DNA from 3 places in the Solibacillus sp. FSL W7-1436 genome. Region 3 is predicted to be linked to each of the others. Evidence: riboswitches for the same ligand, from Rfam matches in the RefSeq annotation. Region 3 holds a riboswitch; each other region holds the start of a gene.
What was found. A riboswitch is a leader RNA that binds a small molecule or an ion and turns the genes downstream of it on or off. The one in region 3 is predicted to bind lysine.
Positions count from the first base shown of each region.

Region 1: linked by a shared signal. The riboswitch ahead of MKX73_RS16175 (transporter substrate-binding domain-containing protein) and the one ahead of MKX73_RS08335 (amino acid permease) in region 3 are both predicted to bind lysine.
Region 2: linked by a shared signal. The riboswitch ahead of MKX73_RS00855 (aspartate kinase) and the one ahead of MKX73_RS08335 (amino acid permease) in region 3 are both predicted to bind lysine.

Region 1 covers NZ_JBBOWV010000001.1:3,278,428-3,281,710, reverse strand. The annotation lists gene odhB (2-oxoglutarate dehydrogenase complex dihydrolipoyllysine-residue succinyltransferase) at 1-909, shown strand, start outside; lysine riboswitch at 1,055-1,242, shown strand; gene MKX73_RS16175 (transporter substrate-binding domain-containing protein) at 1,357-2,193, shown strand; gene MKX73_RS16170 (amino acid ABC transporter permease) at 2,314-3,060, shown strand; gene MKX73_RS16165 (amino acid ABC transporter ATP-binding protein) at 3,062-3,283, shown strand, end outside.
Region 2 covers NZ_JBBOWV010000001.1:174,117-177,399, forward strand. The annotation lists gene MKX73_RS00855 (aspartate kinase) at 73-1,305, opposite strand; lysine riboswitch at 1,393-1,571, opposite strand; gene uvrC (excinuclease ABC subunit UvrC) at 1,604-3,283, opposite strand, start outside.
Region 3 covers NZ_JBBOWV010000001.1:1,657,131-1,660,413, forward strand. The annotation lists gene MKX73_RS08330 (CynX/NimT family MFS transporter) at 1-1,193, opposite strand, end outside; lysine riboswitch at 1,336-1,516, shown strand; gene MKX73_RS08335 (amino acid permease) at 1,768-3,225, shown strand.

The sequences.
Region 1 (3,283 bases), 1.6 Mb from region 3:
GAGCGTGTAATCGCTTCACCAGCAGCTCGTAAATTAGCTCGTGAAAAAGGCATCGACTTAGCAGCAATTTCACCTGTTGATCCACAAGGTCGTGTACGTGTACAAGACGTTGCAGCACATGGTACAGCACCAGCGGCTCCTGCAGCACCAGCAGCTCAAGCGCCAGCAGCAGGTAATGGTCCAATGATCTTTACACCAGCAGCTGATACAGACCGTGTAACAGTTGAAAAAATGAGCCGTCGTCGTCAAACAATTGCTAAACGTTTATTAGAAGTAAAACAATCAACAGCAATGTTAACTACTTTCAACGAAATTGATATGACGAACATTATGGCATTACGTAAGCGTAAACAAGATGAGTTCGTGAAAGCTAACGATATTAAACTAGGCTTCATGTCATTCTTCACAAAAGCTGTAGTAGCAGCATTAAAGAAATATCCATATGTAAATGCACAAATTAACGGTGACGAAATTCACTTAAACAACTTCTTTGATATCGGTATTGCTGTATCAACTGAAGAAGGTTTAGTAGTACCGGTTGTTCGTGATGCAAATGCGAAAAACTTCGCTGAAATCGAGAAAAACATTGCAGAATTAGCTGGTAAAGCACGCGACAAAAAATTAGGCTTAAACGACATGGCTGGCGGATCGTTCACAATCACAAACGGTGGTGTATTCGGTTCATTAATGTCAACACCAATCATGAACGGTACTCAAGCTGGTATTTTAGGTATGCACTCAATCGTAAACCGTCCAGTAGCTGTTAATGGTGAAGTTCAAATTCGTCCAATGATGTATGTAGCATTATCTTACGACCACCGTATCATCGATGGTAAAGATTCTGTTGGCTTCTTAAAAACAGTTAAAGAAATGATCGAAAACCCAGAAGATTTATTATTAAATTCTTAATAGAGTTTACTCTCCTAATGCGCGATACTTTACGTATTGCGCATTAGCTTTTTTTTACAGATAAATTTCAGAAAAATGATTGTTGACGGAAATGTCGCAATAATGTAATATAAACATATCAATTTCATATCAAAACCTCACAATCTCGTGAGGTAGAGGCGCGATACTTAATAGTTTTATATGGAGCCATGAGCTGGCCGGGAAATATAAGAGAAGGAAATATCGCCGAAGTGTTGTAAACGCTCAAATTTACAATGCTGGGTCTGCAGTGAATAATTGCAGAACTGTCTCAATCATCTATATCCCTGATGGTTGAGTTGTGCTATCTCAAAATGGGAACTGTAGAGGATTCGGGCTAATTATAATTTAAACGACCTAAAGTTCTTCTTTATGGTCGTTTTTTGCATATACGGCGTCCGAAAATTAACAAATAAGGAGAGATTTTCTATGAAAAAGAGACTATTGATTTTATTGACTGCTATGACAATGTTATTGCTGGCAGCATGTGGTTCAAGCGATGAAGGTACTACAAGCGGTTCCGATTCGGATAAAAAAGTGATTAAAATCGGTATGGAAGCAGCCTATGCGCCTTTCAACTGGTCACAAAAGGATGATGCTAATGGCGGAGTTCAGATTGCAGGTTCTAAGGAATATGCAGCAGGCTATGATGTGGAAATTGCGAAAAAAATTGCAGAAGGTCTGGACATGGAATTACAAATTGTTAAAACAGACTGGGATGGCTTAATCCCATCATTGCAATCGGGTGCCATTGACCTGGTAATTGCGGGTATGTCACCAATGCCTGAACGTATGGAAGTAATTGATTTTACAGAAAACTATTACACTAGTGACTATGTCATTGTTGTAAAAGAAGACGGCCCTTATGCAAATGCAACTTCATTATCAGACTTTGCAGGTGCAAAAATTACAGGTCAGCAAGCGACAACACACTATGATGTAATCGATCAAATCGAAGGTGTTCAAAAGCAAGTAGCGGCAACTGATTTCGGTGCAATGCGCGTTCAATTACAGTCTGGTGCAATCGATGGATATGTATCAGAACGTCCGGAAGGTATCTCTGCTGAGATGGCGCTGAATAATATTAAATACATTGTCCCTGAACCAAACTTCGAAGCAGACGAAGCGTCAACAGCTGTAGCGGTAGGTTTGAAAAAAGGTTCGGATTTACGTGAACAAATTAACAAAGTTTTAGCTGAAATTTCGGAAGAAGAGCGTCAACAATTAATGGAAGACGCAATTGCAAATCAACCAGCAGCACAATAATCGTGTAGCATTAACAGTTTTAATGAGGTTGTCTTGCCGGCAGACGGAAGACAACCTTTTTCTATTAAAATTATGGTTTCATACATAAATAGTAGAAACAAAGAAATGGAGGACAAGGCGATGGCATTTTTAGAATCATCATGGAACTTGTTTACGGACAACTGGGAGTTATTTGTACGCGGAGCTTGGACTGCACTTCTCTTGGCGATAATCGGGACAATTTGCGGAACACTGATCGGATTTTTCATCGGAATTATGCACACAATTCCACAACGCAAGAAAAATATTAAAACAGCTGTTCTGAAAGTCATTAATTTTATTTTAACAGCTTATGTTGAAATTTTCAGAGGTACGCCAATGATGGTACAGGCGATGGTCGTATTTTACGGTCTTGTCTATTTAGGAATCGATATTGACCGCTTTTTAGCAGCTTCAATCGTTATCAGCTTAAACACAGGAGCCTACATGGCCGAATATGTGCGTGGTGGTATCGTATCGATTGATAAAGGCCAATTCGAGGCTGCACAAGCGATTGGAATGAATCACCTGCAAACGATGATTCATATTGTTCTGCCGCAAGTAGCGCGCAATATTTTACCTGCAACAGGAAATCAGTTTGTAATGAATATTAAAGATTCATCTGTATTAAGTGTCATTTCGGTAGTGGAACTGTTCTTTACGGCGAATTCGATTGCGGGCAGTAACTATAAATATATTGAAGCGTTCTTTATCGCGACGGTATTATACTTTATTATGACATTTACTGTAACGCGCTTCTTGCTGTTGTTCGAGAAAAAGATGGACGGACCGTCTTCGTATAAAGTGGAGCTCATTACAGGCAACAAGCTAGATAAGGATGGTGAATAAGATGACAGTAGTAATTGATATTAACCATTTAAATAAAAAATTCGGCGATCACGAAGTATTGAAAGATGTCAATTTTCAAGTAAACAAAGGGGAAGTTGTTACATTGATCGGTTCTTCAGGTTCCGGGAAATCAACACTGTTACGCTGTATTAATTTACTGGAAACACCGACAGCCGGGGAAATAATCTACAATGGTGAAAATATTCTAAATGACGGTCATCAG
Region 2 (3,283 bases), 1.5 Mb from region 3:
GCTGAAGCAGTTCAAATTTACTCAATAAAAAAGCTGAAAATGAGCTGCTTCGGCTCATTTCCAGCTGTTAATTTAAGAAGCGGTTACTTCTTTCATCGCCAAATTGAATTCCTCATGCAGCACATTCGCAGCACGAACCATTTCTTCCTGCGGTACAACGACAGAAACTTTAATTTCCGAAGTGCTGACCATTTTCACAGGAATATGTTCGCGACCTAATCGTGCAAACATGCGTGCCGCCACCCCCGGATTGGATGCCATCGCAGATCCGATAATAGATACTTTCGCTAAACCTACTTCAAAATCCGCAAAACTAAACCCAAGCGACAGTTTACTAGTTTCCAGTACCCGTAAAGCTTCCGCAAACTCATCTTTTGAAATCGTAAAGGAAATGGTCGGCTTCACGCCATCAATGACTGCTTGAACAATAATATCCACATTGATATCATTTTCTGCTAAAACACTAAACACTTCTGCCAATGACGCGGTCTCATAAGAATCATAGCCGATTGTCAGACGGATAATATCCGATTCGTAGGCTACCCCGCGTACAAGTAAGTTTTTCTCCATGTCTACATCCCCTTTAATAAAAGTACCTTCCACGTCCTGTACGAAAGAGCGTACAATGAGCGGTATATTGTATTTTTTGGCAAGTTCAACCGCACGTGGGTGCAAAATTTTAGTCCCTAAATTTGCAAATTCCAACATCTCATCATAAGAAACTTCCGGTAGTTTCCTAGATTCTTTTACAATTTCTGGGTCTGCTGTAAAAATCCCTTCAACTGATGAAAAAATCTCGACACGCTCCGCTTCGAGGGCAACCGCCAGTGCAACTGCTGAAGTTTCAGAACCCCCTTTGCCGAATGTTGAAATATTGTCTGTTCCCGTAACTCCTTGAAAACCTGCTACTACAACGATTTCACCTAATGCCAAATGTTCCCGAATTCGTGCACTGTCAACATGATCGATCCGTGCGTTACCGTGTTTTTGATTTGTAACGATGCCTGTTTGCCATCCAGCAAGTGACACTGCTTTACCACCATGCTCCTGAATGGCCATTGCAAGCATTGCACTTGTTATTTGTGCGCCTGATGAGGCAAGTGCATCCATTTCCCGTTTCGACGGCTCATCGGTGATTTCAGCAGCATATTGTCTCAATTCTCGTCGTATAGCGGGCATTGAAGAAACGACAACGACTAAGTTTATGCCACGCCCTTGTTCTTTTATCACCTTTTTAGCGATATGTACTATTTTTTCCGGTGTAGTCAATGCCGGACCGCCAAACTTTACAACAACTGTCTCCATACTTTTCCCTCCTTAAATTCGAAAACAAAAAGACGACTTCCCATGTTCATGGAAAGCCGCCGTCAAGACAAATAATAGTTATAAGTTTTTCAGGATAGCCCTCCAGAACATAAAGCTCTGACAGTTTTACATCTCTTAAATGCAAAACCAGCAAACTGCGCGAACAATACGCACTTCACTTCGGCAGGATTCCCTTTCGATTGCTGTCAATGGAATTGTTCTTCCTCGAGCAATTTACTGTTGAATACTGCGCCTCTATCTTAGTAAATATTGAATTGTCTTATATGTTAGCACAATTTTATTCTTTGTTCAATGGTGCTTCATGAAAATGACGATAGATGACTTCCGCCAGTTTCCCCGGCACTCCGGATTCCTGCAGCTGCAGTTCGCTTGCCTCGCGGATTTTTTTCACTGATCCAAAATGCTTCATGAGCTGCTGCTTCCGCTTCGGACCTACACCTTCAATTCCATCGAGAACAGAAGTGATTGCATTCGTCTGATGCTGCTGACGTAAAAACGTAATCGCAAACCGGTGTACCTCATCTTGAATGCGCTGCAATAAATAAAAACCGTCACTTGTACGCTTTAACGGAACAACTTCCGGAGGCGTACCAAAGAAAAGCTGGGACGTATTATGCTTTTCGTCTTTAGCCAACCCTGCTATCGGAATGACTAACCCAAGCTCATCTTCAATCACTTCCCGCGCGACTTCCATCTGTCCTTTTCCTCCGTCAATAAGAATCAGATCGGGCAATGGCAGATTTTCACGCAGAACACGTGTATAACGGCGTCGAATAACTTCCTGCATCGCACCATAGTCATCGTGTTTGGCTGCTTCCCTTGTTTTATATTTCCGGTATTCCTTTTTCGAAGGCTTTCCATCGATAAAAACAACCATCGCCGAAACCGGATCCGCACCGTGCATATGACTGTTATCAAATGCTTCTATTCTTAGCGGCAACGGTATTTGCATCGCTTCGGCAAGTGCTTCACAAGCCCCAACTGTCCGCTCTTCTTGACGTTCAATCAACTGGAATTTCTCATGAATGGCGATTTCCGCATTTTTCATCGCTAATTCAACAAGCTCTTTTTTGGAACCGCGCTTCGGTGTCAGCACCTTCACGTCCAACAGCTTTTGTAATATTGTTTCATTGATCGTTTTCGGCACAAAGATTTCTTTTGGCAATAGATGGTGCGGCTGTTCATAAAAGCGGCCGACAAATGTTAAAAATTCCTCTTCCGGCTCATTATAAATCGGGAAAATCGAGACATCCCGCTCAATGAGTTTGCCTTGACGCACAAAAAACACCTGAACACACATCCAGCCTTTTTCAACTGCATAGCCGAATACATCCCGGTTGCTTAAATCATCCGTAACGATTTTTTGTTTTTCCATAATTTGATCGATATGGGCAATCAAATCCCGGAATTCCTTTGCACGCTCAAACTCCAGATTTTCAGCTGCATCCATCATTTTTTGCTGAAGGTCTTGCTGAATTTCTTCGACGCCCCCGTTTAAAAACTTCGAAATCTCATCAATCATTTCGTCATACACTTGTTTCTCGATGTCTTTTACACACGGCGCCAAACATTGACCCAGATGATAGTACAGACATACCTGGTTAGGCAGATGTGTACATTTACGAAGCGGATACAAACGGTCCAGTAATTTCCGCGTTTCGTTCGCAGCATAGGCATTCGGATACGGCCCGAAATATTTCGCCTTATCTTTCTTCACTTTTCTTGTCGTAATAATACGCGGGTACCGTTCATTTGTTATTTTTATATAAGGATATGTTTTATCATCCGTTAGTTTCACATTATATTTCGGGTCATGCAGCTTAATTAGATTCAGCTCAAGTATAAGGGCTTCCAAATCGCTTGAAGTCACAATATACTCGAAGTCTTCGATCTCACTGACTAGTCTTGCAGTTTTACCGTCATGACTTCCCGTAAAGTAAGAACGTACTCGATTTTT
Region 3 (3,283 bases):
ATACGATTGTTTGAGCTCATATAGGAAGCGAAAAGTAACAGCACAGAAATCAGGATAAACAGCAAAATCGGAATTGACCAGCTGTCCGTCAAGTCATGGACGTATCCGAACAGAACCGGTCCGATTGCGGCAACGAAATAACCGATTGACTGTGCGAAGCCGGAAAGTTCAGCCGCATCATACGCTGTCTTTGTACGCAATGAAAACAGCATCAGTACTAAACCAAACGAAGCCCCGCCTGCAAAGCCTAATAAGATCATCCATACGACTGCTAGGCTTGTCCATTCCATCAACACACCAGTAAAACCGACTAAGTAACATATCGTAAAGAAAACGACGATTGGACGTTGTGAAGCAATTTTACCGGCGATAATCGGGATAATAAATGTCATCGGAATTTGCGAAAACTGCATAACGGAAACCATCCAGCCGGACGCTGTAGCATCAAGGCCTTGGCTAATAAAAATTTCCGGTATCCACGCAGACGAGCAGTAAAATATAAATGATTGAAAGCCCATTGCTCCAGCGACTGCCCAGGCAAGCGGGGATTTCCACATCTGCGTTTTCTTTGTTTGCGAAGAGGGCATATTTAATTCGACCTTTTCCTGACGCAAAATCGGCAGCCAAATCAGCATTGTAAGAATACCTAAAATAATCGTAATACCAGCTGCGATTTGCCAGCCTGCACTTGCAGCAATCGGATAACTAAAGCCTGCAGCAAGTCCGGAAGAAATGTTCATTGATACGGAATAAATCCCTGTCAATAAACCGATATGTAATGGGAATTTCCATTTAAAAAAACTAGGGATAAGGACATTACCAAATGCAATGGCGACCCCGATTAATATTGTTCCTAAAACGAGTAAGGATGTTGCCCCAAGTGAACGCAATACGATCCCTACACATAGCAGAATGACGGAATAAAATAAGGTCCATTCCATCCCAAACTTACGCGCAATTCGTGGTGCAAATGGTGAAACGACCGCAAAGGCAATTAAAGGGATAGTCGTTAAGAAGCCCGCAAGAAAGTTCGATATTCCAAGGTCGTCACGAATAAATGAAATAATTGGACCGATTAACGTAATCGGTGTACGTAATGTTGTCGCAAATAAAAATACGGCAACCATAAAATAGATGAGTGTTCTGTTGGATAGTATTTTTTTGCTATTTTGATTTAATTGTTCTGCGTCCATATTAATTCTCCTTTTGACTAGTAATATAGTTTTAAGTAGTGTGAATACTCTTAAAAAACAGAATAAAGTTGAAGCCATTGCTATCAAAAAAATGTTATGTTAGACTTTTAATCAATTAAATAAAACATTACCTCATGTAGATGTATGAGGTAGAGGTCGCAATCATTAAGACTAGTATAGCTGAGATTAGGAAGAATCGGTGAAGCTTTATGAAAGGAATGGTTGCCGAAGTGTTATTTTTCTTCTTGAAAATAATGCTGGGGCTGTTTTCGATAAGGAACAGAACTGTCACATGTGTGAGCATGTGTTGAGCTATCTTTCAAGTTTGATGAGGTGTAAATATAACCATCACAAAAACTTGTGGTGGTTTTTCTTTTTACAGATTTATTCGAGAGTGGCTAAAAAGTTTCGGAGAGCGGCTAAAATTACAGGACTTTGGCTAAAAAACTAGCTCAATGGACTAATAAACGTATAAATTTGACTAAAAAACTAGCTCAATTGGCTAAAAAGTTAAAGCAACTAATGGACAGCCGCCTTATTACAACGGTATTGGCTAAAATAAAGGAGTTTTATCATGAGTGAGATTAAAATAGATCAGCTCGATAATAAAAACGGGTTGAAAAAGAGTTTGAAAAGTCGCCATGTAACGATGATTTCACTTGGCGGAACAATCGGTACAGGTTTATTCTTAGCATCAGGTGGTGCGATTGCACAGGCAGGTCCTGGCGGGGCATTGCTCGCATATGCACTGATCGGCGTTATGGTGTATTTCCTAATGACATCATTAGGGGAAATGGCTGCCTATATGCCAACATCCGGTTCGTTTAGTACGTATGCAACAAAATTTGTGGATCCGGCACTAGGCTTTGCGCTTGGCTGGAACTATTGGTACAACTGGGCAATTACAATTGCAGCAGAAATTGCGGCTGTTTCGTTAATTATGAAATACTGGTTCCCGGACAGTTCTTCAATTTTATGGACAATTTTATTTATTGTAGTCGTTTTATCATTTAACTTAGCATCTGTAAAAGCTTTCGGTGAAGCGGAATACTGGTTTGCGATGATTAAAGTCGCGACAGTAATTGTCTTCATCATTGTCAGCTTCTTAATGATTTTCGGAATTTTAGGCGGGAACGATCCGGTCGGCTTCACAAACTTCGTTAAAGACGACGCACCTTTTAATGGCGGTTTCCTGGCATTGTTCGGTATTTTCCTTGCAGCCGGTTTCTCATTCCAAGGTACGGAAATGCTTGGGGTAACGGCAGGGGAAACAGATGACCCGGGCAAAAATATTCCAAAAGCTGTACGTTCAGTATTCTGGCGTATTTTACTGTTCTACATTTTCGCAATTGGTGCAATCGGATTGCTTATTCCGTATACGGATTCACGTCTCCTTTCAGAAGATATTGCGACAAGTCCATTTACATTAGTATTTGAGAACTTAGGTGTAGCGTTTGCGGCATCTGTTATGAACGCGATCATTTTAACGGCGATGTTATCTGCAGGGAACTCAGGTTTATATGCAGCAAGTCGTATGCTTTACCAGTTAGCGGTAGAAGGAAAAGCACCGAAACTGTTCATGAAAGTAACTTCACGCGGTATTCCGATGTATGCATTATTAGCAACATTGGCAGTAGGTTCATTAGCATTCCTCGCATCATTTTTCGGTGACGGAGTAGTGTACATCTGGCTATTAAATGCTTCTGGTATGTCCGGCTTCATCGCCTGGCTCGGTATTGCGATCAGTCATTACCGATTCCGTCGTGCCTATGTCGCACAAGGACATTCACTGAGCGATTTACCGTATGTATCAAAATTCTTCCCATTCGGTCCGCTATTTGCGTTTGCCCTATGTATGATTGTCGTACTAGGTCAAAACTATATGGCCTTCATGGGCGGAACGATTGACTGGTACGGTGTTGTCGTTTCATATATCGGCTTACCACTGTTTGCGGCTTTATGGTTTGGCTACAAATTTAAACACAAAACGAAAATCGTTCCTTTAAAGGACTGCGATTTATCGAATAATTAATTTCTGGAACGTAATGTGAGCTTCGAGGCTTACATTGCGTTTTTTTGTTTATGAGGAT